4 regions of the Salipaludibacillus sp. HK11 genome follow, and region 1 is predicted to be linked to each of the others. Evidence: riboswitches for the same ligand, from Rfam matches in the RefSeq annotation. Region 1 holds a riboswitch; each other region holds the start of a gene.
What was found. A riboswitch is a leader RNA that binds a small molecule or an ion and turns the genes downstream of it on or off. The one in region 1 is predicted to bind thiamine pyrophosphate.
Positions count from the first base shown of each region.

Region 2: linked by a shared signal. The riboswitch ahead of ACM26V_RS09550 (acetylornithine deacetylase) and the one ahead of thiM (hydroxyethylthiazole kinase) in region 1 are both predicted to bind thiamine pyrophosphate.
Region 3: linked by a shared signal. The riboswitch ahead of ACM26V_RS21160 (YkoF family thiamine/hydroxymethylpyrimidine-binding protein) and the one ahead of thiM (hydroxyethylthiazole kinase) in region 1 are both predicted to bind thiamine pyrophosphate.
Region 4: linked by a shared signal. The riboswitch ahead of tenA (thiaminase II) and the one ahead of thiM (hydroxyethylthiazole kinase) in region 1 are both predicted to bind thiamine pyrophosphate.

Region 1 is NZ_CP181045.1:4,588,569-4,596,835, forward strand. It holds gene ade (adenine deaminase) at 35-1,777, shown strand; gene thiE (thiamine phosphate synthase) at 1,892-2,551, opposite strand; gene thiD (bifunctional hydroxymethylpyrimidine kinase/phosphomethylpyrimidine kinase) at 2,545-3,384, opposite strand; gene thiM (hydroxyethylthiazole kinase) at 3,387-4,202, opposite strand; TPP riboswitch at 4,297-4,397, opposite strand; gene recQ (DNA helicase RecQ) at 4,511-6,670, opposite strand; gene ACM26V_RS21735 (alpha/beta hydrolase) at 7,005-7,613, shown strand; gene ACM26V_RS21740 (flavin reductase family protein) at 7,631-8,233, shown strand.
Region 2 is NZ_CP181045.1:1,925,448-1,933,714, forward strand. It holds gene ACM26V_RS09540 (ABC transporter ATP-binding protein) at 1-302, opposite strand, end outside; gene tenA (thiaminase II) at 287-955, opposite strand; gene ACM26V_RS09550 (acetylornithine deacetylase) at 945-2,243, opposite strand; TPP riboswitch at 2,432-2,532, opposite strand; gene ACM26V_RS09555 (hypothetical protein) at 2,651-3,412, opposite strand; gene ACM26V_RS09560 (sigma-70 family RNA polymerase sigma factor) at 3,405-3,947, opposite strand; gene ACM26V_RS09565 (methionine aminopeptidase) at 4,150-4,353, opposite strand; gene ACM26V_RS09570 (MATE family efflux transporter) at 4,913-6,307, shown strand; gene ACM26V_RS09575 (hypothetical protein) at 6,468-6,896, shown strand; gene ACM26V_RS09580 (zinc-binding dehydrogenase) at 6,954-7,949, opposite strand; gene ACM26V_RS09585 (hypothetical protein) at 8,063-8,267, shown strand, end outside.
Region 3 is NZ_CP181045.1:4,458,406-4,466,672, reverse strand. It holds gene ACM26V_RS21185 (hypothetical protein) at 75-293, shown strand; gene ACM26V_RS21180 (ROK family protein) at 432-1,553, shown strand; gene ACM26V_RS21175 (energy-coupling factor transporter transmembrane component T family protein) at 1,609-2,388, opposite strand; gene ACM26V_RS21170 (ABC transporter ATP-binding protein) at 2,372-4,000, opposite strand; gene ACM26V_RS21165 (ECF transporter S component) at 3,984-4,586, opposite strand; gene ACM26V_RS21160 (YkoF family thiamine/hydroxymethylpyrimidine-binding protein) at 4,604-5,206, opposite strand; TPP riboswitch at 5,390-5,494, opposite strand; gene ACM26V_RS21155 (CGCGG family rSAM-modified RiPP protein) at 5,656-5,913, shown strand; gene ACM26V_RS21150 (hypothetical protein) at 6,198-6,395, opposite strand; gene ACM26V_RS21145 (N-formylglutamate amidohydrolase) at 6,796-7,635, opposite strand; gene ACM26V_RS21140 (M20/M25/M40 family metallo-hydrolase) at 7,646-8,267, opposite strand, start outside.
Region 4 is NZ_CP181045.1:4,887,054-4,895,320, forward strand. It holds gene ACM26V_RS23155 (SpoVR family protein) at 1-434, shown strand, start outside; gene ACM26V_RS23160 (dihydrolipoyl dehydrogenase family protein) at 690-2,117, shown strand; gene tenA (thiaminase II) at 2,170-2,835, opposite strand; TPP riboswitch at 2,957-3,061, opposite strand; gene pgeF (peptidoglycan editing factor PgeF) at 3,261-4,097, opposite strand; gene ACM26V_RS23175 (hypothetical protein) at 4,262-4,444, opposite strand; gene ACM26V_RS23180 (MFS transporter) at 4,525-5,793, opposite strand; gene ACM26V_RS23185 (hypothetical protein) at 6,165-6,473, shown strand; gene ACM26V_RS23190 (aldo/keto reductase) at 6,701-7,684, shown strand; gene ACM26V_RS23195 (M3 family oligoendopeptidase) at 7,754-8,267, opposite strand, start outside.

The DNA of each region.
Region 1 (8,267 bases):
GTTTTTTCGAACAAAGATAAATGGAGGCGATAAGATGAATGAAAAAACGAAATTATCGGAACGTATACAAGTTTCGAATAAACTGCTTCCAGCTGATGTAGTTATAAAAAATGGAAAAATAGTCAACGTTTTTACGATGGAGATAGAGAATGGTGATGTAGCGATATATGACGGAATGATTGTCGGTATAGGAGAGTACTCGGGAACGACAGAAGTAGATGCAACAGGGAAATTCATTGTACCAGGCTTGATTGATGGGCATGTTCACATTGAATCTTCGATGGTGCCACCTAGTCATTTCTCTCACGTCGTTGTGCCACATGGTGTCACAACGATCGTGACAGATCCACACGAAATTGCAAACGTATCAGGAGAAGCGGGCATTCAATTTATGTTGGATGACTCAGATGGAATCGCACTAGATGCGTTGTTCATGCTACCTTCGTGCGTGCCGGCAACACCATTTGAAAATTCGGGTGCTAAGTTAGCGGCAGAAAGTTTGGCTCCTTTTTATGTGCATAATCGAGTATTAGGTTTAGCGGAAGTGATGGATTACCCTTCTACTGCTCAGGCAGATGAAGGAATGATAAATAAATTATATGATGCCAGGAAACGAGGGCGTGTCATCGATGGTCATGGAGCTGGATTAGATGCTCATGCGATGAACATTTACGGAACAGCTGGGATCACAACGGACCATGAGAGTACAACATTAGAAGAGGCAAGGGAACGATTAAGAAAAGGATTGTATGTGTTGATTCGTGAAGGGTCCGGAGCGAAAGATTTAGAAGCGCTGATCCCACTCGTTAATGAAAAAAATGCAAGAAGGTTTCTCTTTTGTACAGACGACAAACATTTAGACGAGCTAATTGAGCATGGCAGTATTGATGAAAACATTCGGTTAGCGATTCAACAGGGATTGGACCCGATCTTGGCGATACAGCTTGCTACTTTGAATGCTGCAGAGTGTTATCGGTTAAAAACAAAGGGAGCGATAGCACCAGGATACGAAGCGGATATTTTGCTTGTAGATGACTTAACTACTTTCTCAATAACAGATGTATATAAGGATGGTGAATTAGTCGCACAAAATGGAAAGATGCTGATGGAAGAAGAATCCGTAGTAACGCCTGATGAGCATTTGTTAAATACAATTCATCTCCCGAAAGTGACGAAAGAGAGCTTGGAAATCACTGTTTCGGGAACGGGGAAAGTTCATGCGATTAAGCTGATACCAAACAGTCTTGTAACGGAAAAAGTCATCGTCGAGCCTGCCCAAGATCGTGGCGTATTTATCGCAAGCGAGACAAATGACTTGATGAAAATGGCAGTCATTGAGCGTCACCATTACACAGGAAATATCGGTTTGGGGTTTATTCAAGGACTCGGTTTTTCAGAAGGGGCTATTGCGTTAACCGTCGCCCATGACTCACACAATTTAGTTACAGCGGGTACTAATGATGAAGACATGCTTAAAGCAATAGAAGAAGTAGCGAAAATACGTGGAGGTATGGTGCTAGTGAAAGCGGGCGAAGTGGTTGCGAGTTTGCAACTAAACATTGCTGGTCTTATGTCTTCAGGAATTACCAACGATGCATATAAAGGGATGAAGCAATTAGACGAAGGGCTGAAAAAGCTAGGATTTGAAGGTGATTTTAACCCCTTTTCCGCGTTATCATTCATGTGCTTACCAGTTATTCCAGAATTAAAATTAACCGATCTAGGTTACTTTGATGGCATTGCTGGGGAACATATCCCGTTGGAAGTCAAATTATAGCTGGCGACGTAATGGTTCATCTTCTTTGCTGAAGATGAGCCATTTTTGGCATTTTAGGGGTGGCTATGCACAAAAAACCTAACAGATATTTTGTTAGGCTTTTTAATGATTTAGTTAAAGGTCTTCTAGTTCCAACCTAAACTGTTCAGCAGCATGCTTTGCTGAAGTCGCCGAAGCGATCGCAGAAATAACTGAAACACCGTCAGCCCCAGCCTGTGCGATCCCTCTAGTACGGTGAATATCAATGCCACCAATCGCAACGATTGGAATAGTAATCCCCTCTTCACGCATTGCAGAAATCATCTCTGGTCCACATGCCTCTTCAGCATCTGCCTTGGAATTGGTTGGGTACATGGGACCTACTCCAATATAATCAGCCCCATCTTTGACGGCCTGCTTTGCTTCAGCAATTGTATGAGCTGAAATACCAAGGATCTTATTATCGCCTATTTTCTCCCTTACGAAAGGCCCGTTTGCGTCAGTTTGTCCGACATGAACGCCATCAGCTCCAATTTCCAATGCTAATTCAACATCATCATTTATAATGAAAGGAATCTGATTAGCTTGACAAATCTGTTTCAATTTAAGAGCCATCTCCCGTTTGGACCGGCCTGTTAGCGATGCGTCCCCTTTTTCTCGGAATTGGAAAAGAGTGATCCCACCAGAAATAGCTTCGGATAACACTTCTGGTAGCGGTTTGTTAACATTATTTGTTCCACTTATGAAGTAGAGCTTCAGCGCGTTTTTTATAAAAAGATTATTTCGATCTACCATTCTGTTTCTACCTTCATTTCATTTAGAGATTCTTGGTAAATACGATGAGCAGCATGGTAGGTGGACCCTGGACCTTTTCCTAGAGAATAACCGTGTTCAATCGCTATATGAATAAATCGCTTTGCTTCACGGACAGCTTGTTTCAATGGAAGTCCTTTTGCCAAATTGGCAGCAATTGCTGCGGAATACGTGCACCCTGTTCCGTGAGTATGTTCTGTTTTGATAAATGGAACAGAAAAAAAGTGAAAATTTTGTCCGTCATAAAAGATATCAACAATGTTTTCAGCAGTGTCATCTTCGCTGTGCCCACCTTTGAGTAAAACGGATTGAGCACCCATGTTGAACATTTCCTTCACAGCTTTTTTTCTTTCGTCTAAAGTCGTAAGCGGCATATTTGTGATCTCTTTTGCTTCAGGAATATTTGGTGTAATAATTGTCGCTTTTGGAATTAAATTATTAATTAACGCGTCCATAGCTTCTGGATGTAATAATTTGGCGCCTGAAGTTGATACCATAACAGGGTCAACAACAAGTGATGACCACTTATATTCAATCGCTTTATCTACGACGATATTAATTCGTTCCTTATCAAACAACATTCCTGTTTTTACCGCATCAGCACCGATATCTTCCATTACTGAAGTGATTTGTTGTGCAACACCCTTTGGATCAACGGGATAAACTCCTTGAACTCCAACGCTATTTTGAGCCGTAATTGCAGTGATCGCGGACATTCCAAACACGTTTAATTCTTGAAATGTTTTTATATCTGCTTGAATACCAGCACCGCCTCCGCTGTCAGAACCGGCAATTGTTAATACTTTTGGTGTCATAGTCATTTTCCCTCCATGATGGACTTGTTGAAGTTAGCCCAATGATCGATTTGTCCAGAAGTTAATTGGTATAGGGCATCGATAAAGTGGACTTGGAAATGACCAGGTCCCATATTGGGTTCTTTTTCAGCCGCAACCTGAGCGCTAATGCCATAAAATGCGACTGCGCAAGTGACTGCCTCCAATAGATCATCGTGAACAGAGATGAAAGCTCCGACAACGGAACTTAATAAACAACCTGCTCCTGTTATTTTTGATTGGAGAAAATGACCGTTGTCGACGGTATAGACTCTGTCACCGTCAGTAATAACATCTGATTCGCCGGTCAAAGCGACGATTGTACCCCATGTTTTCGCAACTTCTTTAGCAATTGCAACGGTGTCATTCATCTTGGCGGTAGAGTCGACGCCACGCATTTCAACAGAATGATCAATCAAATTGGCAATCTCCCCACCGTTTCCGCGAATAACTGCGATGTTTAATTCGGTTAGTAATTTTTTAGCAGATTCGGTCCTAAATGGCGTGGCACCAACTCCAACGGGATCAAGTACAATTGGCGTACTTGCTAGATTTGCAGCTTTTCCGGCTAAGAGCATCGCTTCTACTTCTTGCTTCGTAAGTGTTCCTATGTTCAAAACTAATGCCTGTGCAACCTTTGCCATATTCTCAACTTCTTCTTTGGCATAAGCCATAACAGGGCTAGCTCCAATCGCGTAAAGTCCATTTGCTGTAAAGTTAGTAACAACGACATTCGTAATATTGTGTATGAGCGGTGAGGTGTCTTGAATTTTCGTTCGTAACGTGTGAATCGGTAGCATAATCGTCTTCCTTTCTGAAAAAAAGTGAGATTTTAGAAAATAAAAAAGCGCTGCTCCAAATGGAACCGCGCTGATTTGACCTACTAGATCAATTTATCGCTGTGTTCCACTTTCCTCCGCTGGTACCATCCAGATCAGGTTCAAAGGGATCAAGCAAAGCTTTGTCTCAGCCAATTGGCACCCCTAGTGGTTAACTATTTACTTATTTCTTATTTTCATTTTATCACAAATAAAACGGTAAATCATGGAGAACGCATGGTAGGTAGCGAATTATCAGTAGGAAGGAGCTGCCGTATAGGCTTTCCTGTCTATCCCTTGACTAAGTAATCATTAACAAACACGCGAATCGTAAAGTAATCAATTTCTTCTGAGAGAGCTTCTTTGATTGGTTTCATACCATTTTCAAGTCCGATTTGATCTACTACTTCCTTTATTTGAGCTATATGCTCTGGTTTGACTAGGCGATCGAAATCGACGGCAATTCCATCGTCTGCCGCTTGGAGAAGGTGACTTTGAATCGTTGTGTATTTCACATTGCGAGCTGCACAGATTTGTTCGATGGTGTAACCTTCATTAAATAATTCGATTGTTTTCAAAAAGCTAGGAGTCTTATCTTTTTTGTTGCCAATTCCGTCAGTTTGCTTTTGTTCGTAATTTTTTAAACGACTTGGTAAGTCGAACGATTTCTTTTCATCTGGATTTGCATGCAAAAATTCTGCAATAGCTTGCAAAAAGTGTTCGCCATACGAATCTACTTTCATTTGACCGACACCTTTTACTTCCAGTAAATCTTCTTTCGTTTCAGGAAGCTTTGCGCATAAATCATTTAGAGTCTGATCTGAAAAGACCATGTATGGTGCAACTTGATGCTGTTTTGCTAAGGAAGTACGAAGCCCTCGTAGCGTCTCAAAAAGAGGGTGTTGTTTGGCAAGGACCGTCGTCTGTTTCGCTTGTTTCTTTTCGACTTTGATTTCGCCTTTTAACACCGGGATAGTATTTTCAGTAAGCTGTAAGACTGGGTAATTTCCACCACTCATTTTTAAAAATTGAGAGGCAACGAGGTAATCGATAAACTGACTAACCTCTTTTTGTGTGCGATCTTTCAACAATCCGTATGTAGATAATTTAGTGAAAGAGAAATCTTTCATCTTTTTATTCGCGGAGCCTACGAGAACTTGAGCTACCATTGTTTTACCAAAACGCTCGTTCATCCGTTTAATACAAGAGAAAACCATCTGTGCTTCTTTTGTGACGTCTACCGTGTTTCGGTTGTCGACACATTCTGAACAACGTCCACAAGGTTTGATATCACTGTCACTAAAATATTCGAGGATATAAGCTTGCAAACAATTTTCTGTATGGCAGTAATTGACAATGGCTTGAAGTTTAGTATATTCATTTTCTTTTCGGTCGTCTGCCATTGTTGATTGATCGATGAGAAATTGTTGGATGCGAATATCTTGAGGTGTAAACAAGAGGATACATTCACTGTCTTCACCATCACGGCCTGCACGACCTGCTTCTTGATAATAACTTTCGATGTTCCTTGGCATTTGTGCATGTATGACGAAGCGAACGTTGGATTTGTTAATCCCCATACCAAAGGCGTTTGTTGCCACCATGACTTGCGTTTCATCATAAACGAATGACTCTTGCATCTGTCGGCGTTCGTCTGTTGTTAATCCCCCATGATATTTGCCAACGGAGATTCCCAAGCGTGTCAATTTTTCATGGAGACGTTCGACTTCTTTTCTAGTGGCAGCATAGATGATGCCTGAATAACGATTATTTCGTTTCATATAATCTTTAATGTATTTGTCACGATCCATCCCCTTAACGACATGAAATGAAAGATTTTCTCTTGCAAATCCCGTTTGAACAACGTTTTTTGGTGAAATAGATAAAGCTTGGCATATGTCTTCTGTGACCTCTGGCGTAGCCGTCGCTGTTAGGGCTAAGACTGCTGGTTGACCAGGCAGTTGCTGGATCAGACTTGGAATTTTCAGATAGCTAGGTCGGAAATCATGACCCCATTGGGATAAGCAATGAGCTTCGTCAACAGCGATTAATGAAATAGGTAAAGATTGAAGCATTTGTAAAAATCCAGCTGATTCTAATCTCTCGGGAGCGACATAAACAAGCTTGTGAATTCCATGGCGGATTCCATCAATTCTTTCACGAACTTCTTCGTGATGGAGCGAGCTATTAATAAATGTCGAGTCAATCCCAACTTCTTGAAGCTCATCGACTTGATCTTTCATTAGTGAAATGAGCGGAGAGACGACAAGTGTGACTCCAGAGAAAAGTAGTGAAGGGATTTGATAACAAATTGATTTTCCTCCACCAGTAGGCATGACACCCATTGTATTTTGATGATCAAAGACTTTTTCAAGTATATCCTTTTGACCTTTGCGAAAATCATCGTAGCCAAAGTGTTCTTTTAATTTTTCTTCTGCTTGATTCAGCATGGTTTTCCTCCGTAGATAGAGATTATATTCTATATTTTAAATAAAGGCTCAGTTATTCTATTATATGGAATTTTTTTGCTTTTTAACGATTTGCACTTACTTAAGTGTACAGGATTTGTTTAAGTGAATACTAGGGGATAATCGTGAAAAATTTTATTTTAAGTTGTTAATAAAGACGCTGTTAAAGCAGGTGATTGATTTAGGTAGTTTTTTTTAAGTAAAAAGCAAATGTTTTGAAAAAAGCTAGGGGAGGTATTATAATGATAGTACTTACTTTTTGAAAGTGGAGAAATGATATTGCAAGTGTACCGATACTTAAAAGGAGCGTGACAAAATGAAACATATTTTTAAACAAGGGAAACAGGGGAACGATCATACATTATTATTACTTCATGGCACAGGTGGAGACGAAAATGATTTGCTTCCTATCGCTGAGATGATTGATCCAGAGGCATCTGTATTAAGCGTGCGAGGAAATGTTGATGAGAATGGAATGAATCGCTTTTTCAGACGACTAGGAGAAGGGATTTTTGACGAGGAAGATTTGATTTTTCGAACGAAGGAACTACACGAGTTTATTGATGAAGCAGCTAAAGAACATGGATTTGATAGAAATAACATGACTGCAATAGGTTACTCAAATGGCGCTAATATTGCTGCAAGTCTGCTTTATCATTTCGAAAAGCCGTTGAATGATGCGATCCTTCTGCATCCTATGGTTCCGCGTAGAGGAATTGACTTGCCTGAGATGACAGGATTCCCTGTCTTTATTGGGGCGGGTGCGAATGACCCAATTTGTTCTCCTGAAGAAACGGATGAGCTTGAGAAAACATTAAGCGCAGCCGGTGCATTAGTAGAAGTTTTCTGGGCAAACCAAGGACATCAACTTACAAGAGAAGAAGTTGATAACGCAAAAGCTTGGTATGATAACAACACAAAATAAGGGGAGGAACGGTAACCATGACAACCCTCGACCCGAAACAATTGTCGAAAAAAGATAATTATCGTCTGCTCACATCAGCAATTACACCTAGGCCTATCGCATTTATTACATCGATCTCTAAAGAAGGTGTTCTAAATGCAGCACCATTTAGTTATTTTAGTGTAATTTCCGCAGAACCTCCTCTTTTAGCTGTTTCTATTGGTAGAAAAGAAGGACAGCAAAAGGACACGGCGAGAAATATTTTGCAAATGGGAGAGTTTGTCGTTCATGGAGTAGATGAGGACAACGTGAAAAAGATGAATCAGACAGCGATGAACTTACCTTCTGATCAAAGTGAAGTAGGAAAAGTAGGGCTTTCTCCTATAGTTAGTGAGGTAGTCGGTGTTCCTTCTTTGAAAGAAAGTAAGGTGCGATTTGAGTGTAAATTGGAAAAACACCTTGTTTTTGAAGAAGGAGATTCTGCGACAGATTTTATTATTGGACGTATCGTCAGTTATACAGTCAATGATGATCTTTATAATGATGGTGTCGTTCAAACGGATAAGCTCATGCCAATAGCTAGGTTAGGTGGCAAACAGTACTCGCGACTAGGCAAGATCTTTGAATTGGATCGACCATAAAAGGGAATGTTATTAAAAATCATATACTTGTGCC
Region 2 (8,267 bases), 2.5 Mb from region 1:
AGTAAATCTTGCTGAGGCATGTAACCTATTTTCCCAAGCCGATTAGCTTCTTCCTTACCTTGAATCATAATACGACCTGATTTTGGTTGTTCAAGACCGGCAGCAAGCCGAAAAAAAGTTGATTTTCCAGCTCCGCTTGGCCCTAGAATAGTGACGAATTCTTTTTCGTAGATCGATAGATTCGTTTTTTCAAAAACAGAAGTTGGTTTATTAGCATGTGAATACGTAAACGAGACGTTTTCAAACTGCAAATGAGATTGAACTTGAATTGTCGCTTTATCTCCCATCAGTCCATCGGCCACATTGCTTTGTTGTAGGACATATCCCAAAACATGTATTCAAATCGTGTCGTATTCAAGAAAATTTCTTCTAGATTTTCTAATTCATGCTCAGGCTTTCCCTCTGCCAACTCATCCAATAGTTTGATCGTCCAATCAGCCAACGCTTGAAACTCTTCATCCGCATACATGGCAACCCATTCCCCATATTTTCCTTCACGTGCACCAGGTACTTCATCAAGCGCTTTACCAATTTCAGCATAACTCCACATACATGGAAGCAAACTTGCCACTAGTTCTGCTAAACCGCCATTATTGCCGACACTGAGCATGTAATGACTATACGCCAATGTCGTCGGTGCAGGATTCGCCGTCTCAAGTTCTTCTTCAGAAATATCGAATTGCTTGGCGAAGTTACGATGAAGTTGCATTTCTGTATTCAAAGTTGAATCGAGAAGCTTAGCAAACTCCCCCATCGTCTTTACATCTTTCGCCTTCACTGCTCCCATTGCAAATAGTTTCGCATATTCGATTAAGTATAAATAATCTTGAATCATAAAAAATCGGAATTTATCCTCCGCTAATGTTCCGTCTCCAATACCTTGCACAAACGGATGGTCATGATTTTTTCTCCAAATCGGTTTAACATTTTCATATAAACGTTCACTAAATTTCATCTTTATCATCCTTTCTTTTTTCATGACACCACTCATAAATGAAGGTCATCATCACTTTTGTAAAGTCAATAAGCTGTGGAATCGACACTGATTCATTGATTCCGTGAGCATTATGTAAATCTCCTGGACCATATATTATCGTTGGAATACCTGCATTTCCAAGCCACCCACCATCCGTTACCGTCGGTGACATACTTACTTGAGGACCTGTTTTTAATACGTTCGTATGAGCAGACTTTAATGTTTGAACGATCTGTCCCTCTTCATCGAGTGCCAGGGACGGAAATATTTCTCCTTTGTCTTCAATCATCGACTTACCACCCCATGTAAAAATCGGAGGATGATCTCTCAACCACGGATCACCGTCCGCTACTTTTAATAAATGGTCTTCGACTTCCTTGGCAATATCATCATGATTTTCATCAGGATAAAAGTGAACCGTAATCCATAGCTTGCACTCATCTGCAACAAACGCAGCATGTCTTCCACCTTCAATTACTGCTGGATTAATCGTGTTCATGCCAGCAGGAAACCCAGGAAAAGATTTCGTCACTGCCCAATATTGTTCCAATTCCTTAAGGCCTTCGATCATTTTAACCATTTTTTCGATTGCACTCGCTGCGTGCAGACCACCACCTGCATGAACCATGTCTCGCCGGACTGCATCATGATAGGTTTTCGGACTTTTAACCGTTACCCATCCAGTAATGACGCCACCTTGACCCTGAATATGTAGATCACTCGTATCTACGACAACCGCACCGTCAGCCGTATACCCTCTTTCACAGCATTCCAACGTTCCAGCTTCGCCAACTTCTTCACCAACAACTGACTGAAAAATCAAGTCCCCAGGTAATTCAATCCCTTTTTCCTTCAATAGTTTAATTACAAACAAAGCTCCTGCAAGACCTGCTTTCATGTCGGCAGTCCCTCGTCCATATAACCTATCATTCTTAACACTTGGCGTGAACGGATCTGTATTCCAACCTTGCTCCTCCTCATCGACTTCTGCAACATCGATATGACCATTTACAATCAAACTCTTATGTTTGTTTGGATTTGTTCCCTTAAATGTGCCCACCACATTGGGATCTCCAGGATAAACTTCCCATTGATCAACGTCAGCTCCTAAGTTCATTAATTGCTCTGCCATAAAATCTTGCGCTTCTTTCGTGTTACGAGCTGGAGGACTAGGTGTTTGAAATCGAACTAATTTCTTCACTAATTCGATCAACTCTTCTTGTCTGTCATCGATGTCATTTAACAGTTCGTTTTGCAGTTTATTCATCTTAATTCCCCCTTTGATATTTTTTCTCGGAAGATTTTAGCGTTTGTTTGTTAATTGAATCATTGGAATAAATCTTCTCATTCTAGATCTCACTTCTCACCAAAAAAATCCACTCTGGCAAAGAGTGGACGTGTATGTAAAACAATGACAATTGCTCAAATTGAAAAATAAAATCGCCTAATAGCAATTGATTGCTCACACCACTTCCCTCCGCTAGTATTATCTAGTTCAGGTGTTAGGGTTAAGACAAACGTCTCTCTCAGCAAATCAAGCGCCCCTAGTGGTAGTTCATAAAGTTGTCAATATACACAAGGTAACACAAATTTCTGAATTTGCAAACATTCATGTGGTAAATTTGTACATAAAGATAATTGTCGATCACTTTTTGTAAGAATAAAATATTATTTTCAAATTATAATAAATCCTTCAACAATTTCAAGAAGATCATCTAGGTCAAATTCATGATCATTATCAACTATATATAAATCATAAAATAAATCATCGCGTTCCCATTGAAAAACATGGTTCACACCATCAAAATAATAGTCAACGTCAACGTGATTAATAATAAACTCTTCTGTTAACAATTTTTCGCTTTCATCAGTTATCACAGGTCTTGTAAATTCTTCACGACTCATTCCATATGATGCATTGCTTTCTCCAGTAAAAGAATGACTGTACAAAACACTCTCCCCCATATGAGCAGTTGATTCATTTTGTTCCTCCAACATTTCTTTGTACTCCTCTTGTTCATGTTTATTTACTTCCGTTTTATTCGCAAATTCAATAATATAGGATAGTGGAATATCTTCATATACATTGTTCTCGGGATTCAATACATCTGATTCTTTTATTTTTAATTTTTCTAAAATCCAGACAGTATCCCAGTCACTTGGGAGGTCGAATGAATGATAATCAAATCTATCATCGATTAATTCTAAAGGATGATCCGAAAATTTAAAATCAAATTGTTCAAGAATGGTTGGAACAAATATTATGATAATTAGTAATGCCACAGTTATCAAAGAAGCGTAATATTTTAAATAACTGTTACTATTCTTAGCAGTTTCTATACTAAGTAAAATTTTGTTCTTTTCACGATTCGTAAAATGTATGTCGCTAACGGATTGCTGCAAACTTTCTTCCATCTTTTTATCAAATTCATCCATCAAAATCACTCCTTTCAATAGATTTTCTTAAATTTTCTTTCGCTCTTGATAATCGTGATTTAATCGTATTAACATTTATTTTTAAAACTAGGCTTATTTCTATCAAACTCAATTCTTCATAATAAAATAAAATAATAACTTCACGAAATTTCAAAGGCAACTGTAAAACTTCCGTTGCCAGATTTTCGTTAACTGTTTTTTCGATTACCTTCTTTTCAGGCGTGCAATTTTCGATTGGATCTTTTATTTTTTCTCTATAAAAAATATTCTTGAAACTCCATTTCTTCAAAGAATCTTTACACTTATTAACTGTTATTTTGATTAGCCATGTTTTATAGCTACTCTCATAACGAAAGGTATGTAGATTTTTGAAGCATGATATAAATACTTCCTGAATGATATCTTCTGCAAGTTCTCGATCTTTAAGATAAAAAAAAGCGATATGTTTTAACTCAGTACCATACTCATCAAGAAGATCCTCTAAAAGGTCCTTCTCGTCTTCAGTAAAGTTTTGATTTTCATCTTCTTTTTTCATACTCGCCCCCCCTTCACTAGTATTGACGACTCACATAAGTATAAGTTCCATTTACTTATGATTCTACTATGTTCGATTGTTTAATTTTTTTGCTAGTAATGTTTTGGAAAAAAATTCTTAAACAACTCGCTTCTTAAAATTAAAAATAAATTCAACACGAAAAAAAGGACTGTGATTTTGAAATCACATCCTTTTTTATGTGTTATTTTCCAGTCCGGTCAAAATATCTCCCACTTCCGCTACAACCAGGGCATTCATAATAATCAGATGAAAGATAGAATTCACTTATTGGAATATTGAAGCCTCTCCCATGACACTCTGGACAAAGGTCTTTTTCTTTCATTAAATCTAATCTTTTTTCTTGCCTGGCAGTATTCCAATCAGAAACAGCTTGAAACAGGCCCATATATACACCTCCATTTACACTTATTATTTGGGAAATGAAGGGAATTATACATTTTATTTAAAATTTAGTCGTTTGAACTTGTCTGCTTTTTTTCATAATAGACTTCGGTATCCGTAATTCGTCTAGTTCTTTACCAGACATATTACCTACTCATTTCTCTTCATTATAAGGTATAATTAAATTGTATGGTAGAATACACGTTGAAAGGAGGCCTCATCGTAAAAAGAATAAAGCCTTTAAATTATACGGTAACTCCTTTTTTTGAATAATGAAGACTTGCTGATCTTGGTGTAATTAAAATATATAAACTCTTAAATTAAGGGTACTAATTGCCAGGTAGTTCAAATACTTGAGCCAATTTTATCAGGTATCTCTAAAATATGTAATTAAAGAGTCGAGAGTCTAAAATAAGGTAGAAATATTGTATCTATACAAGTGAGTGGCTATTATATTTGCCAAATTTTCTTTTTGCTTTATTTAGTTTTCTCGTAAAAGAGGAGAGTCAATATGAAAAATAGAAAATTATTTACTCAATCAATGATATTAATGTGGTTACATAATGGTAAATAGTAATAAGAAAAATTCCAATTTTAAAAAAGTGACTTTGCTTGCGATAACATGGCCAATTTTTATTGAGGTGTTTTTGCAAACGTTTTTACATATCTCTGATATATTTATGCTAAGTTTTATATCCGATGAAGCAGTGGCCGCTATCGGAGTAGTAAACCAAATTATGATGTTTACTTTTATTTTATTTAATTTTACAGCGATGGGCGCAGGAGTTGTTATCGCACAGTTCGTCGGTGCCAATAAGTCTAAAGAAGTTAGTATAACAGTCGCTAACTCAATTTCAATTAACCTATTATTCGGTATTTTTATTAGTGGTATCGTTGTGCTGTTTCGCCATCAATTCTTAAATTTATTTAATTTATCACCTGAACTTCTCGCTTACGCAAACATTTATATGATAATTGTCGGGGGGACATTATTTACTCAAGCGATGGTTCTGACGATCTTTTCCGCGCTTCAAGCACAAGGGTTAACGAAAGATGTAATGTATGTTGCTTTAGGTATGAATCTCCTTAATATTTTAGGTAACTATTTGTTTATTTTCGGTGCTTTTGGTGTACCCCAATTAGGTGTCACAGGTGTAGCTATTGCAACAGCTGTTTGTCGTGGCTTAGCAGTAATTGTATTATTTGTGTTGCTTTATAAACGCACAGAAATAAAAATACAGTTACAAGATTATTTCAAACCAAAAAAATACTATATGAAAAAAATTCTTGGAATAGGTGTTCCAGCAGCTGGAGAACATTTATCTCATAATTTGAGTCAACTGACGATTACTGTGTTTATTACTATGTTAGGTGCAAATGCATTAGCAACTAGAATTTACACACAAAACTTAATGAATTTCATGACAGTATTTTCGCTGTCCATTGCAAAGGGAATGCAAATTTACATCGGACAGCTCGTTGGGGCAGGAAAACTTGATGAAGCATATAAACAGATGTATAAAGGATTAAGAATAGCACTCTTGGTGGCCCTAACCGTTGGAACGATTATTGCTTTTTCCGGGAATCTTCTACTTGGATTCTTTACCAACGATGCAGAAATTATCGCATTAGGCTCTACACTCCTGTTATTAGGTGTTATTTTAGAGCCAGGAAGAACTTTCAATCTAGTTATTATTAGTTCTCTTCGAGCAGCAGGAGATGCAAAGTTTCCAGTTACGATAGGAATTCTTTCGATGTGGGGGCTTAGTGTGCCATTAGCGTATTTTTTGGGGATCTCACTCAGCTATGGGTTAATCGGTATTACAATTGCAATTATTATTGATGAATGGTTCCGAGGTTCATTGATGTTCCTCCGATGGCGCAGTAAAAAATGGAAAGAAAAGGTACTCGTTGAAGAGGTGAAAGTTGCAAAAAAAGAGAGTAGTGAAATAAGCTAAGCTCTTGGTTAAAAAGTCTTCCATTGTAGGAAAGTAAAAAATCAATTAGTTAATATTTTTGAATATTCCCTTTAAATTTTTTTAATTTATTTAAATCCTTTTTGAACATTCTCATAGGCCTTTGCATATATTGACTCGTGTAAAGGGAGGAATGATAAATATGTATCAACAGCCTTATCAAGGCATGCCAGTAGAAGGTCAACCCAATAACGAGCAGCATTTGAAAGACATGCACGACGCATGTACTCAGTATCATTTGCATTTCATTCAAATACAGATGATAGACGGAAGTATTCACGATGGCATTATTGAAGATAGTGATAACGAAGGTGTCACTTTATTAATGCCTGAAGATGATGATGCACAGCAACCATACAATGAACAACAAGGGTATCAAATGAATAATCAACCGGGTCATTTTGGCTATGGTTATGGTGGTTCTGGTTATCCTGCACCAGGTTTTGGACCTGGTTATGGTCCTGGCTATGGTATAGGTCGCCCTAGAATTCCTAGAAGATTTCGACGTTTTAGAAGAAGAAGGTACCCATTTTATGGAATTAACACACTGTTGTTCCCATTTTTTATCTAGTTAACTTGGAAAAGGCTGCTCAGTACTTACACATACTGAGCAGCCTTTCACTATAGACTAGTCTTCTATTAACACCGCAATTTTACCAAACTGTTTTGCTTCGCTTATTCTTTCCAATGCTTGTTTTGCATTTTCTAGTGAATAACTCATATCCATCACAGGTTTGATATTGTGAGTACTGATAAACTTGAGCATCTCTTGATATTCATCTTGACTTCCCATTGTACTCCCCAACAAATTGTACTGACCATAAAAAAAGCTTCGGAGATCTAGGTTAATTTCATCTCCTGCTGATGCACCGAATGTTACCATCGTTCCACCTTTGCGAAGTTGATCCAAAGATTTTTGGAATGTAGCCGCACCTACCGATTCAATAACGATATCGGCTTTCTCCCCTTCAAGTTCCTCATCCCAATTTGCTTCACTATCAATTGCTTTGTCCGCTCCTAAATTCAATGCCATCTGACGTTTTTCTTCAGATCGTGACGTAACAATCACTCTCGCCCCTATCGCCTTAGCGTACAGCAAAAGAAACGTAACTGCACCACCACCAACTCCAGGAAGTAAAACCGTATCTTCTCGCTTTACTTTAGCTCTTGTAAATAGAGCCCGATATGCGGTTAATGCTACTAAAGAGAAGACTCCCGCTTCTTCCCAAGTTAGATGCGGAGGTTTCATTTCCACATTGTCTTCTGGAATTACAATCTTTTCTGCAAAAGTTCCATGACCTGGTAAACCAACAATTCCGAAGTTTTCTGGCGGTGCATCCGTTTTATTTAACCAACCGAGGCTCGGATTAATAACCACCTCATCACCAACCGACACTTTTGTTACTCCTTCTCCGACACTTTCTACTACTCCTGCCCCATCTGATCCAATAATTAGTTCTGGGTCTGTTTCTTTATGTCTTTCTAATACAAGTAGGTCGCGGTGGTTCACACCTGCAGTTTTTAGTTTAACTAAAATTTCTCTATTCTTAGGTTGTTTCTCATCGATTTCCTGATAAGAGGTTCCACTCATTCCCTTTTTACCTTTATGAACAAATGCTTTCACTATATTTACCTCCAATTAAATGATATCATTGATGTTTCTTTCAGATGATTTTTATCCTCTTTATCCATTATACTTGATGTATAGCTAACTTCCAAAGGACAGAGGTGAGACAATTGAAACTAACGGTGGATGATTTGCCAGAAAAGGAACGCGAGATTTATTATGTGATCCAAAACCTTCCCATACTTGAAAAGCGTGTACTTTGGAAACTGATTCGTCTATCAAATAAAGACCACATTTGTCTCGTCGATCACCTCACTCCTAGCATTCATACATTAATTAATAAACAACTAGTCTCGATAAATAACACTTATAAAA
Region 3 (8,267 bases), 130 kb from region 1:
CGCTGGAAATATTGTATTGGAACTGGGCGCTTAGGTCTTGCATTGCAAAAGGAATACGTAGATCACCTAAAATAGTGGAAAAGGACATTGAGTATAAATATATAAGAGGACATGGTCTTCTTCACGAAGATATAGGTATTTACAAGGAAGTGGAAACAACAGACCAGACAATTACATTCGATTTTACAATGACAAAAAATGTAGTAACTGTGATTGAATTATCCTCTGTTAAAAATGAAACAGAAACCTACAAAGGGCTTGATGACAGTTTAATTAGTTCATGGAATAACTAAAGATATACCTAATTAATCATATTATTTTATACAAGACCTGTACAATAGAAGGTTCTCAACCTATAATAATATGTACAATGAATATATGAAGTGGTGGTAGATGTGGGAATAACTGGAGATCAAACTTATATAAAAAGAATGAATAAAAATCTTGTTCTAAATTCAATCCGTACAAATGCACCTTTATCTAGAGCACAAGTTTCTATTTCAACTGGTTTAAATAAGGGGACAGTTTCAAGCCTTGTCGCAGAATTAGTAAATGAGGACTTGATTTATGAGATTGGTCCAGGCCAATCAAGTGGTGGAAGAAGGCCTGTTCTTCTAATGTTTCAAAATCGATCTGGCAATGCAATAGGTATAGATATTGGGGTAAATTACCTGTTAGGAACTCTTACTGATCTATCTGGATCGATTTTAAATAAAATTGAAATAAGTACTGACAATACAGACGTCGATAATATACTAAACCTTCTCCAAAAGTTAATAACTGACCTCACCAACTTAGCTAGCAATACTACTTATGGTGTTGTCGGCATCGGCATTGGTGTACCTGGAATTGTCAATGAAAATGGGAAAGTCTTATTCGCACCAAACTTACATTGGGAAAATGTTGATTTGAAGTATCACATTGAAAATATGTTTAATATCCCTGTCCAAGTAGAAAATGAAGCTAATGCTGGTGCATATGGCGAACGAATATTTGGTAAAGGAAAAGACTCTAAAAATATGATTTACTTAAGTGTTGGGATTGGTATTGGAAGCGGTTTAATTGTTAACGACCGTATATACAAAGGGCAGGAAGGCTTTTCAGGAGAATTCGGCCATATGAGTATCGAAACTAACGGACCAAAATGTACATGCGGTAATAAGGGTTGTTGGGAACTTTTTGCATCAGAGCAAGCGTTGGTCAAAAAAGCCGAACAAGTATTTTCTGAGAAAAATTCCCTTGGAGATTTAGTCATAAAAGCTTCGAACAATAACCCAAGTGCAATCAATATTTTCCATGAAGTCGGAGGATATTTAGGTCAAGGTATCATTAATATGGTAAACATATTTAATCCTGAGCTGATTGTTATTGGCAATCGCATCACGAAAGCGCAAAAGTGGATTGAAAACCCACTAAAACAGGTTATCAGTTCAAGAGCACTCCCTTACCATCGTGAAAACCTTTCTGTAGAATTCTCGGATTTAAATTCTACTGGAATTGCATTAGGAGCCTCTTACTTGATGATCGAAGTATTTCTAAAACGAGTAGTATAAAAAAATTATTAAAACACGACGCTCGATGAGTACCCGCGTCGTGTTTTCTACTATTCTAAAACTGTCGTCCAAAGATATTTAAATATCCTAACTGGTAGGATGCAAATAAGACAATAAAAAACGTACCAACGATGCTAGCAAAAAATGTCCAATCTTTTTTACCAATCGACATCTCATGATAATGTGTTCGATCTGTTTCACCAGTAAAACCCTTCGATTCCATTGCAATCGCCACCCGTTCAGCTTTACGAATCGCATTGGCCATAAGTGGAATCGCATAGCGACGAAACTGAAGTATCCGCCCCCTCAAACCTTTTGCACGCCCAATCCCTCGAATTCTATGCGCCTGTCTTAGCACTTCAAATTCATGCTTAAATGTAGGTAAAAACCGATAGCCGGCAAGAATTCCAAACGTGAGTTTCGGTGGCAGCTTGAATTGTTGCATTAAACTGAGCATAAACTTCGTTGAATCGGTTGTTAAGATAAACATGAGCGACAAAGCAACGAAACACAGAGAGCGAAGCGCAAGACTAATCCCAACCATGACTCCCCCCGTTGTCACTTCAAACCACCAGAATTCAAAAAGGACACGCCCTCCTGCGAAATTATCACTCGTGTAAAGAACCGTCATCCAAGCAAAGCCTAATGCTAAGAAAATAAAAGGCGAAAAAAACAACAACCATTTTTTTATTGGTATGTCACTAAATATGAAAGTGAAAGCTACGGTAAACACGAGGTAGGCGAGTGGTGTGAAGATATCAAAGCTAAAACTTAGTAACACACCAGGAACAAGGATCGCTACCATTTTTAACGCCGGGTTAACGGACGAGATCATACACTTCACCTACTTCATTTTTTTCAGAGTCTATGTTCCGAATACGATATGGTCGACGTAACCTAGCTTGTTTAAGTAAACCTGTTTTCTTCCATAAGTCCTCGGGATGACCATGAAAAACAATATTTCCACCATCTAATACAAACGTTCTTTCACAATACTGATCGACTAAATCCATGTCATGAGTGACGAAAACAATCGTTGTTCCTTTTTCTTTTAGTTCAATAATAATGTTCATTAACTCTACTGTTGTTTTTGCATCTTGGCCAAACGTCGGTTCATCAAATAACAACAGTTCAGGCGTTTCATCAAGCATCGTCGCCACACTAAGTCGACGTTTTTGACCTCCACTTAATGAGAACGGATTGCTCCATTGGTGGTTCAATAGTTGAAAATGCGCTAAAAGCGTATCTATCTTGCCATTCATTTTCTCTACATCCATGTCGTTCAATTTCATACCAAAGGCTACTTCATCATAAACCGTATCAGTAATAAATTGATGTTCCGGATTTTGAAAAACAAACCCCATCTTCTGCCTAAGATCCTGCTCGCTCCATTGTTTTAAAGGCTGTTTCAAGAATTCAATTTCCCCTTGAGTAGGTGTAAGAATCCCTGCCATCAATTGAAGGAGCGTCGATTTCCCAGCACCATTTTCACCGACGACTGCGATGAACTCGCCTTTTTGTATCGATAAATTAATTTTGTCTAAAATTAATTTTTTCTTTCGTCTAAACGTTAGGTTTGTTAATGATAGGCTTTGTTCGAGAAACTTTTTCGATTGATCAACTCGATTTCCGATTTCGCTAGTCATAACTGTTTTATCTCGTTTAGGAATATGAATTCCTTGTGCAATTAATATATCAGAATTCTCATTGAATACTTGATCTGGTTTACCATCAACAATCAACTTGCCTTCATTGCTGAGCGCAAGAACATTGTCTGTGTATGGAATCCAATCGTCAAGTTGGTGTTCAATAATAAATACAGACATTCCTCGCTCTTTTTGCAACTGAGCAACTAACTCAATAAATTCTATGCTAGAAACAGGATCCAGGTTTGCTGTTGGTTCATCTAAAATGAGTAACTCTGGCTCTAACAATAGAACGGAAGCTAGTGCAACCTTTTGCTTTTGTCCTCCTGAAAGCTCGTGAATAGCTCGTTCCTTTAAATCAGTTAATCCTACAGCTTCAAGAATAGTATCCATACGTTTTGACATCTCACTTTGAGGGATGCGAATGTTTTCCATTGTAAAGGCCAATTCATTTTCAACAGTTATCATACAAAACTGACTTTCAGGATCTTGAAAGACAATGCCAATTTTTTGGTTAAGCTCACCTTTTTCAAATTGATTAATATTTTTTTCTCGGTAAAGCACAGTTCCCATTGAATAACCTTCCACCGCTTCAGGATAAAGGCCATTTAAACAAAGAGATATGGTGCTTTTACCAGAACCACTTGCCCCAAGAAGGAGCGTTACTTCTCCTTCATAAATAGCGAAGCTGACATTATCTATCAGCGAGGATTGTTGATTTTTTTCATAATCGAACGATAGGTTTTCTACGCGAATGAGTGGCTGAGGTTGCTCAATGCTCAAGTTATGCTGACTTTTCACGTTTTTCTTGCCACTCCTTTCCTAGTGCGTACCCACGAAGAACCCCTGTTTGCGCTAACTGATCACTAATATACTTACCTAACACACCGGCTAACAAAGCACCACTAATGATTCGCACAACTAACGTCGCTACGATTAATTCAGGTGCCAGCGCCGCTAGCCCTGAATTGAACCATCCCCACACGTAACTGAACATTGCAGCAGACATTCCAGCAAGTATAAGCACAGAAAGTGAAAAATTACGATATCTAGTTGCCAAGAAAACAACCTCGGCACCAAGTCCTTGAATCGCGGCTGAAATAATTAACTGCGGACCAGCTGGACTACCAATCAGTACTTGAACAGTTCCAGCAATTAACTCCGGCCAAAAAGCAGCGCCTGGTTTTCTTATCACATAGGCGCCAATAATCGAAACGATGAACCAGATGCCAAAGATCACTTCATAACCAAATGGCGCTAGACCAAATGGTGTGAGAAAATTCCTTAACCCTTGCCCGAAAAAGAAAAATAGCAAATAAATAACAGCAAAGACAACGCCAAATATCGACATTAAGACGATTTCTTTCAATTTCCATTGCTTCATCATCGTTGCGATCCCCTCTCCTATTTATCTTTCTTCGATGGACTGTTCGCAGAAATTGCAGCAGTCATTGTGACATGACTATGATCTTTCGTTTTTGACGCACGAGCGAATACCTCTTCAAGGGTATTAAATACATCGTTTGCATCTCCATCTAATCGCGAAGCATAATGAACACCCTTCGTAAACGTACCATGCTTTTTTGCGACATCAACTTGATCTGCGATAACTTGCATATAATCAGGATTATTCATTGGATATAATGCGAACTGGGTCGCCACTGTCACTTTTTCAATTACCGATTTCGCTTCATTCAGGCGTTTATCATCCTCTGACATATATGTGTCACCATCTGAATCACCTGGGCACCCTATCGAAAATGTCCCGTTAAAAACGACATGGACTCCCGTTTTAGCGGCATGAATAAAAATCGCTTTTACCACATCAAACACGTGCTCACTTCGTCCGCGTATACATGTACTCACATCATCAGTTACTTGCCACACTTTTGAACTGTCTACCTCTTCTAATGCTTTCTTTATCACGTCTACAAAATTATCCGTCATTGGATATATCGAGAAACGACACCCGACAATTCGACTTGTTCCACAGCTTAAACCTTGCATATTCTGAATCCTCCTCTATCAATATTGGTAATCAATATGTAAACCGGTGATTCGCTCTCAATGGGAATCTCATAACTTTTAGTAATCATCCAACTCAATCATTTTAGGCAAACAAAAACTGCACCTCCCAGTTAGGAAGATGCAGAAAAGGTTCATGTAGGTTTGAAAAAACATCAGGCTACACGTTGCTCACCTGCACTTCCCCACGCTAGTATTAACTAGATCAGGTCCAAAGGGTTAACAGGAATTTCACCAGTCTCTCAGCATATAGCACCCCTAGTGCGAACACGGTTATCATATTGTTGATTCTATTGTAACTGTAATAGTTACAATTTGTAAATACCATATTTGTAATGTGTATATTGATTGTGATGATTTATATCACTGACATAAGCGACATTTGTAGTTTAAAATGTGGTAAATGAGCCTTTTGAAAGGGGACTTCACTTATGGAATATAAAGATTGGTCAGCAAGTTTGGAGCACGAAGAGTACGCAGAAAACCGAGATCTTGTTATCCGACATGCCTTCGAAGCAATTGATGAAACAGTCGAAGGTTGTTACGTAAATCTCGTCACACCGGATGTTTTTGGAAATCCAGAAAGTTATTTATCTTTAATGATTCATGATAAATACGGTGACACCGTTGAAATGAAGTACATTGATCAGTGTGGGTGCGGAGGGTATGTATTGAGAGTATATAAGTAGGTCGCATTCGCTACTTCGCGTGAAGATTTTGGTAGTAAATCAGTTACGGTTTTAGTTGGAATTTGTTATCCGTAGGAAAAGGAAGTCTATGTGTTGGAATCAGTCTATTATGTGTCGTAATTACTCTTTTACCTGTTGGATCTGAAGCTCTATCTATCGTAATCAAAACCTTCCCACAACAAAAATGACGTATCAAATTGTTATCAATTTCACACGTCATTTTTCAAATTTTTTGTCTTCCTTGGTTTTCAAAGACACTATTTATTCTAACACGATGACGCTAATTATCTGGCTATATACGACTTACATTCAGGGCATAACGACTTCATATAATCATTAGGGATTGGATATTCACATTTGTCACATTTTCTTTGTGGGTCGACAGCTTCTCCGATATCTGACTTATTATTTCTGTAGCTTGAAACAATGAAGATAATTAAAAGTACTACGACAATACCGAGAATAATAGCTAACGTTGACATAAAATCATCTCCCCATTATTTTTAAAAAATAAATGATGATGAATGACCGCAGCTGCTGATTATTGTTTAAAAATATATCGAAAAGTGACTTGGAATTTCCCCTCCCTCATAGAATAGACTCTTGATACACATCCCCTCCTTTAAAACTTATCAAACTAGTTTTTTCACTTTTCATAAAATTGACACATTTATAGCCCATCACTTAAAATATCTTATAATGAATCTACGTATGGCTAATTATATTTTTGTGCATAGAAGCCGTGTAACTTCCACTCGCTTTCCACTACCAAGAAATTGAGTGTCCTCATGGGGAATCAGCTGCTTTATTCGCTATTCTATAATATGCTTTAGAAATTTTATCATGCATTGTTCATTCATCTACACTACTTCATAATGATATTTATAATGCTGCTTTCCCTGGGTGTACGTCCTTGACTAGTTCGGAAAAAACATCGTAAAGAAGATTCCTAAATTCAACTAATTTGACCTGTTGTAAATCATTAGGACGAAGCGATATTAACGACGGTGGCGGCAAATATAACACTCGATTAACTTCTAATTGGATCCAAGGAACCTTCCCAATATTTCCGTGGAGGCGGGTGACATGCCCGCCTTTAAACGGATCATTCATCGTTACAAATTCCCTGTTATTAGCTTTATACATGTGGAATTTCGCTTCTAACAATTCTTTAAAGTGCACCATCATTTCCATCGGTGCCGTCAAAGCCTCATCACATAGGTCACCTTCATCATTCCCACGGTTACCAATACAAAATAAAGGCCGATTTTCCCAGTTCACCCCTTTTTTTCCAGGTCCATAGTCCAGCATTGAATGACAATCTACTGCTAATTTCACATCTGGATTTTCAGCAGCTTTAATAAGTTTTTGATGATATGGCAAATAATATTTATCAATCAATGCTTCTCGTTCCCCGTCACTGAGACCTGATGGAGAATCCCATACCATTTTTCCCTCTACCGTCATAGTTTTAACAATACCATCAGTGTTTTCCGGAGGTAAGTCTGTAAGGTCGCGATTCATGTCGACGAAAATGCGTGCCACATCGACCTGATGGTATTCCTCTGCAAGGTTACTGAAATCAAATAACTCTTTTGTCCACGTATCACCGTCTAATAAGATATCCATATCGCTCAGTAAACATTCGGTCTGAATTTGAGTTGGGAAATTTAAACCTCCGTGAGGAACTGAAATAAGTATTGGAAGCTTATCTTTTATCATATCATCCACCTCATTCACCATTTAAGTACAAAGCTAGCAGCAACGAACGCTGAACTAATTCACTTCTGTGTAGCGCTTCTTCAGGCATATATAAATTTCTACTAGCAGGCGAAAAACCACAAACAACGGATGATCCTTTAGGAACCTCTCCGGCTGCGGAAGACAATAAACTTGATTCCGTGCCAAAAGGCAAATTCCACTTAGTGCTTAAATCAGTTAATTGTTCTATTAATTCATGATTCTTTTTACGTATAAATGGTGCTCGTTCCACCAACTTTTCCATGTGTGTCCGCATCCCTTTTGAATGCGACTTAAATAAATCCCTGATAGCCCTTTCCGTTTCGTCTGCTATCTTTTCATCTATATACGTTATTGATAACGTTGCATAAACTCGATGTGGCTTCAAGACAGAATATCTCTCAGATCGAACATCTTGAATAGCAACTGCTAATTTTTTTTTCCTATTGTTTAAAGCTTGTAACTTCTGTGCATTTTGAATGAACGTGTTGAGAACATCTACGGATTTAGTTTCCTTTCCAATCCGCACTGGATCTCCCTCAACAATAATACTAAATTGCCTTGTACCTCTTCGTTGGTCTACTACTTTTCCATCTGCAAAACCAGGTTGAAGA
Region 4 (8,267 bases), 300 kb from region 1:
AAGGGATTAAACCAAAAAGTGGTAGGGAGAAAATTTTTGAAGTTCGTGAAATTGAATCTGATCTTTCATTTATTCGAAATTATTTAACGAAAGATTTAGTCTTTCGAGAGGATATGTATTTATTTCAGAAACATGGTCGTGATTATGAAATTGTTGATAAAGAGTGGGAGAATGTTCGTGATCAAATTATTACGAGTAGAGTTAATGGAGGTTTTCCGTATATAACTGTTAAAAATGGGGACTATTTAAAAGCTGGTGAACTGTATTTAAAGCACGAATATGAAGATGTCGAACTTGATACAAAGTATTTAGAAAAAACCTTACCGTACTTATATCAATTATGGGGAAGATCTGTGCATATGGAAAGCGTATTATCAGATAGAGCAATTGTTTTTTGTTATGACGGTAGAAAGATTAGTAAAAGGTATGTATGAAAAAGGGGGCTAGCTGCTTTTGGCTAGCTTCCTTTTAGCTTTATAATGGAGAATAGATGTTACTGTCGGATTTTTAAACACCAAGAGTTAGATCAAATTAAGACCCTTAAGATGAATTAGAGCTGAGTAATATGATAAATTTAATAAAACTATTTCGTTTGTCTATCAAGTAAATAAAAGTAGAGAGCAATCTAAAATAACTTCGAAGTATTTTTAATAAAAGATTGTATTAGTCAGCTGTGAAGGAGAGATAGGATGAAAACATACGATATCATTGTTATCGGTGGAGGTTCTGGTGGATTAACGGTTGCTGCTGGTGCAGCGCAATTTGGCGCAAAAGTTGCGTTAATAGAAAAAAGAAACAGTTTGGGAGGAGACTGCCTCCATTTTGGATGTGTTCCATCAAAAGCATTGATTGCTGTCGCAAATGAGGTTCATCAACTATATCAGTCAGCTGAAGCTTTCGGGGTTTCTGTTTCTGGTAAGCCAAAATGGCAATTAGCAAAAGATCGAGTTCATACAGCAGTATCTATCATCCAGGAAAATGACGGGGAGAAAAGATTTCGTGAATTAGGGGTTGACGTCATGTTTGCTTCCGCGACCTTCCAGGATAGCCATCACATCCAATTATCATCAGGTTCCATCATTGAGGGGAAACGTATAATTATAGCAACGGGATCACGTCCAATAATTCCTGAAGTCGAAGGTATCGAAAATATTCAAATCTTAACGAGTGAGACGGTTTTTGATATGGAGCAATTACCTAAACGAATCGTAATGATGGGAGCAGGACCTATTGGATTAGAATTATCCCAAGCATTAAGCCGGCTAGGATCGAATGTATCCGTCGTTGACAGTTCTGACTTGCTTTTATCAAAAGAAGATGGTGAAGTATCAAATATCTTGCTTAATCAATTGAAAAAAGAACTCGAATTCCTCTCTTCATCAACAGTAGAAAAAGTAATTCAAAGAGATGGCAAGACGTTTGTTCGAGTTAAAGGGCAGCACGCTCGAGAAATTGAGGCGGATGCACTTTTTTTAGCTATTGGTAGAAGACCAAATTCAGATACGCTCAATTTGGAGAAAGCGGGGGTTAATGTAAATCAAAAAGGAGAAATCATTGTTAAAGAGACGATGCAAACTTCTGAGCCACACATCTACGCTTTAGGGGACGTTAATGGTGCTTTTCCATTTACACATGGTGCCTCCCATGAGGGGAAAGTTGTCGTTGCTAATGCAGTATTCGGTTTAAAGAGAAAGGTTTCTTATGAAAATGTTCCATGGGTTTATTATACAGATCCAGAAATCTTTCATTTAGGAATGACGGAAAGCGAAGTGAAAGAACAGAGAGGTAGTAATTATAAAGTCTACCGCATGGACCATAATCATGTTGATCGGATGATTGCCGAAATGGACAACCAGTCGATGATAAAAATCATTACGGACAACAAGGGAATGATTCTAGGTGCTCATGGTGTAGGAGGTAATGTGAGTGATTGGATGCAACAGCTAGTTTATATGAAAACGAATGGAGAATCAGTGAAAAAAATCTCGAACAGCGTATATCCTTATCCTTCAAGAAGTGAAATTGTAAAAAATGCTGGTGACTTATATTGGAGAGAGAAGTTGTTCGGAAGCTCACTTTCAAAAATGATGAGCCAATATGTCTCTTGGTTTAGATAGTTTTAAGGGAGTAAAAAATGGGTGCGATTTAGGCACCCACATCGCGAAAGACTTATAATGGCCACGTTTGTTTCGTATATGCCATATCAAAAAACATGTATTCCATGCGACACCCCATTAAAAAGTGGGTTCTCATTTTAGCACGATCACTTTCAGTTGCTTCTTCAGCTAGGCGATCTAACCAATCGATTGTCTTTGTAATTCTTGGCATTTCTTGAGCTCCGTAGAAAGAGATCCAAGGATAAAAGGGATGATCAGGGCTTGGCTTTACTTCTTTCATGATTCTTTCACCAATATACAAATAAACCCAGGGACATGGGAGGGCAACAGCCAAAGATTCAGCTAAAGAGCCATTCGACGCAACTTGCAACATATATTGGCTGTAATGATGGGCCGTCGGAGCAAGAGTCTCTCCTTTTAAGTCTTTATAATCAACGCCAGCTTGCTCACAGAAATTATTGTGTGGGTGAGTTTCGTCGTTTAAAATAAAAGCGATGCCTTCGTTTAATAAGGCCATATCATCGCGGTTGTTACATTTTGCCATGGTTAGAGCACGTGTTTGAATCATTGCATTTAAGTACTCGTAGTCTTGTTTAACATAGTGAATGAGCTGACCTTTCTCAAGATTCCCCTCTGCAATCCCTTGAACAAAAGGGTGTTCATAGCATGCTTTAAATAGTGATTCTGTTTCGTTTCGTAAATCCTGTGTAAAACTCATGTCAGTTGCCTCCTTATTTTTAGAAGAACCACTCTGATGAGGGAAAGGTGGATAAATAAAAAACGCCAATCCATTGAAGGAATGACGTTAACAGTCTCATTATTGTTTGTAAAACAAAATTAAGAGATTCACGCCACTTCCCTACGCTAGTATGAACTAGATCAGGTTCTAAGGGATCAAGAAAGAATCTTGTCTCAGCCATAAAATGGCACCCCTAGTGGAACTTGTTATGAAATTATACTAATCGTAACACCATTTTTTGGTAATATCAAGGATTATCATCAAGTATAGTGAAAATACTGAATCTTCTCCAATGACATATCTGAATTATTCTTGAAACAGCACTTGAGCAGAAAGCGAGCCAATTAGGGAAAGAAACAGTGAGAAACGGTCCGAATGTGTGAGGGAGACATATACTCAATTTTCTATTTATATTGATTATAGAAGCCAATATAGCTGATCATTCTTCCTGTTTTTCCTTGATCAGCGCGATGAGAGAAAAACAGGTCGTTGTCACAACTCGTGCAAAAGTTGGACGTGAGAAGGTGATCTTCTTGAATGCCAGCATGTAAAAGTAGTAAATAATTGACGGACTTTAAATCAAGGCGATACTGCCCATCACTTATTTGTTCATAAGGAGAGGTAGTGAATGATACAGCCTCTAGAACTTTATCTACTTCATTAATTACGTGGTCATCAACAATATAACAGCATTGGTTAATCGATGGTCCAATTGTTACATAAATCTCTGATGGAGGAATTTTCTCCATCATATCCCATAGCTGAACCATCTTTCCCGAAATATTCTTAACAGTACCTTTCCAACCTGCGTGAGCAATGCCAATCATGTGATAATTAGGAGCGAAAAAATAAACTGGTACACAATCTGCGTAACATAACGTAAGTAATATATCTTTTTGATTCGTATAGAAGCCGTCGGTTCCTTTAATACTATCGTTATAATCATCAACTCCAGATCCAGTCAGGACGCTTGAAACTTTAACAATTTGATCTTCATGAACTTGATCTGCACATACCCAATTTTCTAGTGAGAAACCAAGTTGATCTGCTAGTTGTTGGCGATTGGTAATGACATTGTGACCCTCGTCGCCAACATGTAAACCGAAATTATTTGATTTATAAGGGAAATGACTTGTGCCACCATGCTTAGTTGTGAAACCGGCAACGAGCTCGGGATTTATTTTTGTCCAATCTTTAATAGTTAGTGTTGAATCGGTTGTTTGGATAAAGGATTCATCCATAAATACCCCTCCATTTTGTAACTGTGAAGAATTAGTTTACTATCCATTCCTCATCATTATATAATACGAAATTTGAATATAAAAGTTCTGAGTAGAAGCAAAATTGTACATCTGTGAATACAAAAGAGCCCCTTATTTCAGGAGCTCTAAACATAATAGGTTTGCTACGATTTATCTTTAGGTTGATACATTTCATATGCTTTTGGTGTTTCTTTCTCTGTCACTCGTTTTGTAGATTTCTTTAATTTATATACCGTGAACGAGGCAGCAATAAAAACGAAGATCATAAAAATGTATGCATAACCCATTCCACCTTCTGATGGATCAGGGATCGTAAATAAATCCATGTTTCCCACAGCCTTTCACATAATAATAAGTATTAATAGTAATTATAGCAAGTTCTCAATAAGATTTCACCAAAGACGTATTATAAAGATGATTCTTTCTTATATGGTTTAGGAGACATTAAACTAGCGATGATTCCTAATGCAGGAAACACCATCATAAATATCAAGATTTCTTGATAACCACCAAACCAATCATATGCAATTCCAAACGGTAGTGGTCCGAATGCAGATGCTGATACAGTAACTGTCGTTGCAACTCCCTTAATACTACCTATGTGCTGTCGGCCAAAATAATCAGGGAACACCATAGATACAACAATTCGTTCGATACCCCCGATGAAGCCCCAAAGTATACCAAATGCGATGGCCCAAACAAAAGAATCTGTAAAGTACAAAGTAATGATGAAGATGAATTGACCAAAGAAAACAAAAGCGAACATGTAATGAATTTTCACTTTTTCAAGAATAAAACCGGCTAACATTGTAACCGGGAAACCGACCATTGCCATTAAGCTTAAGATGAAGGCTGCGGCTGTTAAACTTAGACCACTTCCACTAAGGATCGAGAAAAGGTGGAATGTTAGACCTGTATTAAGCATCGATGGAATGCCAATACAGAGTAGTAAGAGCCAAAACTGGCGTGTTCTCATTGTTTCCTTTAACGTCCAAGAGATATCATTTTTAAGTTTTGGTGTGTGTTCACCTTCATTAATTTCTATTTTTTTATTATCTGGAAGGAGACCGATATCTTCTGGTTTATTTTTCATAAAGAAAAATGAAATGGGGACGAAAAAAATAATGATTGTAGCACCTAATATACGCCAAGCATTTTCCCATCCATAACTTGAAATTAGCCAAGCATTGAGCGGAGGGAAAAGAGTAGAACTTAGAAAGCCTCCAATCATCATGAAGCTAAATGCTCGCCCTCGCTTCTCAATGAACCATTGGGGAATGAGAGTATTCGATACGAGAGTCATAGATCCTTGGCCAAGAAAACGTATTAAGAAGAAACCAATAAACAACATGAATGGATTGACAACGATGCTATTCCAAAAACAAGCAATTGCAAGCAGAATACTAACAGTTAATGAAACGGTTCTTTGCCCAAACTTGTCAATGCTTGAGCCAACAAGAAAGAGTAAAAATCCAGCAGTTAATGTTGCTCCCGAGTAAATACCGGAGACAAGAGACCTTTCCCAATTAAAGTCCAAAATATAATAATCTATGAATACCGCATTTGAATATGTTTGTCCAGGACCAGAGAAAAATAAGCCCATTGCTCCGATTAATACAATATACCAACCGTAATAAAAAGTTGGTGCATCTTGTTTATTTTGTTTTTTTATCATATGAATATCCTTTCTAGATGGTAAGCTACGTTTTATTTTAACAGATATTTCGATAAACGTAAGACCGAAATTATTTTACTGAACGAAAAAACATATTGTTGGTAAGAAAAGTATGTTGAATTCGTTTGAATGATAAGGGAAAAGTGAATAAGGAGTAACGATAGTTGATTAAGTGAGGAAGTAGCGCATACAGCGTAGAAAAATTTTATATGGTAAAATTAACTTAGAGTTAATCAAATACTGATTCAACGTTAGCTCGTGAATTCAGGTATTATTTTAATTGTGAAACAAAACAATCGACGAATCGTATATACAGGGAAACCGATCAAATGTTGAGTGAAAAGAAGAAATGAAGAAAGGAGATATATTTAATGGAGTTACTAGCTTCACATCCTTACTATAAAGTCCAAAGAGAGATAAACAGTATTCAACAAAAAAATGTTGAATATGAACGGACGTTATATTTATATGAAGATAAGCTAATTACAAAACATCGAGAATTCTCCTCAGAAGCAGTGTTTGATATGTCATACCGTGAGTTGAAGAGTGGAGAAGAAGGAACACTCTTTGTTCATACAAATCAAGGAGTTTTCACTTACATTGTTAAGGAAGATCCTACACCGTTTATTAAAGTGTTTAAGGAATTGGAAAAGAAGTTAGGTCATAAGAGTAGTGAATGATCTTTTTTAGGCACTACTAAACATTGCTATTGTTAATAGGAAGGGGGATGCTCTTCAATGGAGTGAATTTCGGCTGCGGAGTGGGGGAGCCTCTTGGAGCTTTGCAGAGTCTAGCCTTGCTTGATCTTCCGCAGGATTATTCGTATATAAATATTTATTCGTTTCAATTGTAAGCGTAGCCACTGTTCAACTATAATTAGTTATACAAGTATTAGAAGGAGGTCTTAATGAATTATCGTAGACTAGGTAATACGAATCTGAAAATTAGTGAATTAAGCTTTGGTACATGGGCGATTGGTGGTTCGTGGGGAGATGTAAATGACCAAGATGCCATTGCTGGCTTGAAAAAGGCGATGGATCTTGGTGTAAACTTCTTTGATACAGCAGATGTATATGGTGCTGGCCACAGTGAAGAGTTGTTAGCAGAAGCTACTAAGGGTAAAGAGGATAAGATTTATATTGCTAGTAAATTCTGCCGAGCGGGAGATATTCATGATCCCGCGACATATTCAGAAGAATCAGTCAGAAACTACTTGGAAAACACACTTCGTCGATTAAATCGTGATCGTCTCGATTTATATCAAATTCATTGTCCCCCCCTCGAAATATTGAAGGATGGGAAAGTATTTGAGGTGCTGGATAAACTTCAAGCTGAAGGGAAAATTCGCTACTACGGTGTTAGTGTTGAAACGGTGGAAGAAGCACTTCTGTGTATGGAGTATAAAAATGTTCGTGTTCTACAAATCATTTTTAATTTATTTCGCCAAAAACCAGTATCAGAATTATTTCCAGTAGCCATTGATAAAGGAGTGGGCATTTTGGCAAGGGTCCCGCTTGCGAGTGGTTTATTAACTGGAAAGTTTACAAGTGATCATGCATTTGCTGAAGATGATCATCGAAAGTTTAATAGCGACGGACAACAGTTCAATGTCGGGGAAACGTTCGCGGGTCTTCCTTTTGAAAAAGGTGTGGAACTTAGTAGTGAGGTTTCATGGATCGCTGATGGTCGTGGAAATATGACGCAGGCAGCATTAAAGTGGATTTTGCAACATCATGCGATTTCTGCAGTTATTCCTGGCTTCAGAAATGTTAATCAAGTAGAAGATAATTTGAAAGCACTTGAAACGAGTAAATTTACTCCGAAAGAAATGAATCGAATACAAGAGTTTTACAACAATAAAGTACACGATCATATCCGAGGAGCTTATTAAGATCGAATCGAAAATGTTAAAAGAGGCTATCCCAAAAAAAGTATTTTTGGTGACAGCCTCTTTTGCATATTATGCTAATGCCTCTAACTCTGCTTCGACAAATATCATTAATTGTTTGATCATGTCTTCAGAAAAATCGAATCGAATACCTGCAGCTTCGTACACCTTAGACAAAGATTGAGAGGAACCGAGTGATAATGCTTTTTTGTAGTTAGCAAGCGCTAACTTGGGATTTTCGCAATATTGTTTGTACATTTGTACGGCGCCGAGTTGAGCAATGACATACTCAATAAAATAGAATGGAACTTCAAAGATATGAAGAATCCGAAGCCATGACGTTTCATTCCATTTTTCGTAACCTGTCCAGTCGACAACGGTTGAATTCAATTCAGTTTGTAAACTGGCGAACTTTTTGTTTCTTTCTTCGGCTGTATGCTTGGGATTTTCGTACATCCAGTGTTGAAATTGATCAACAACCATCCCCATTGGTAAAAATTCAATGATACCTCGTAACTGATCTTGTTTTGCTCGAACCAGGTCTTCTTTGTTTTCATAAAATAATTCCCATTGGTCCATTGTCAAT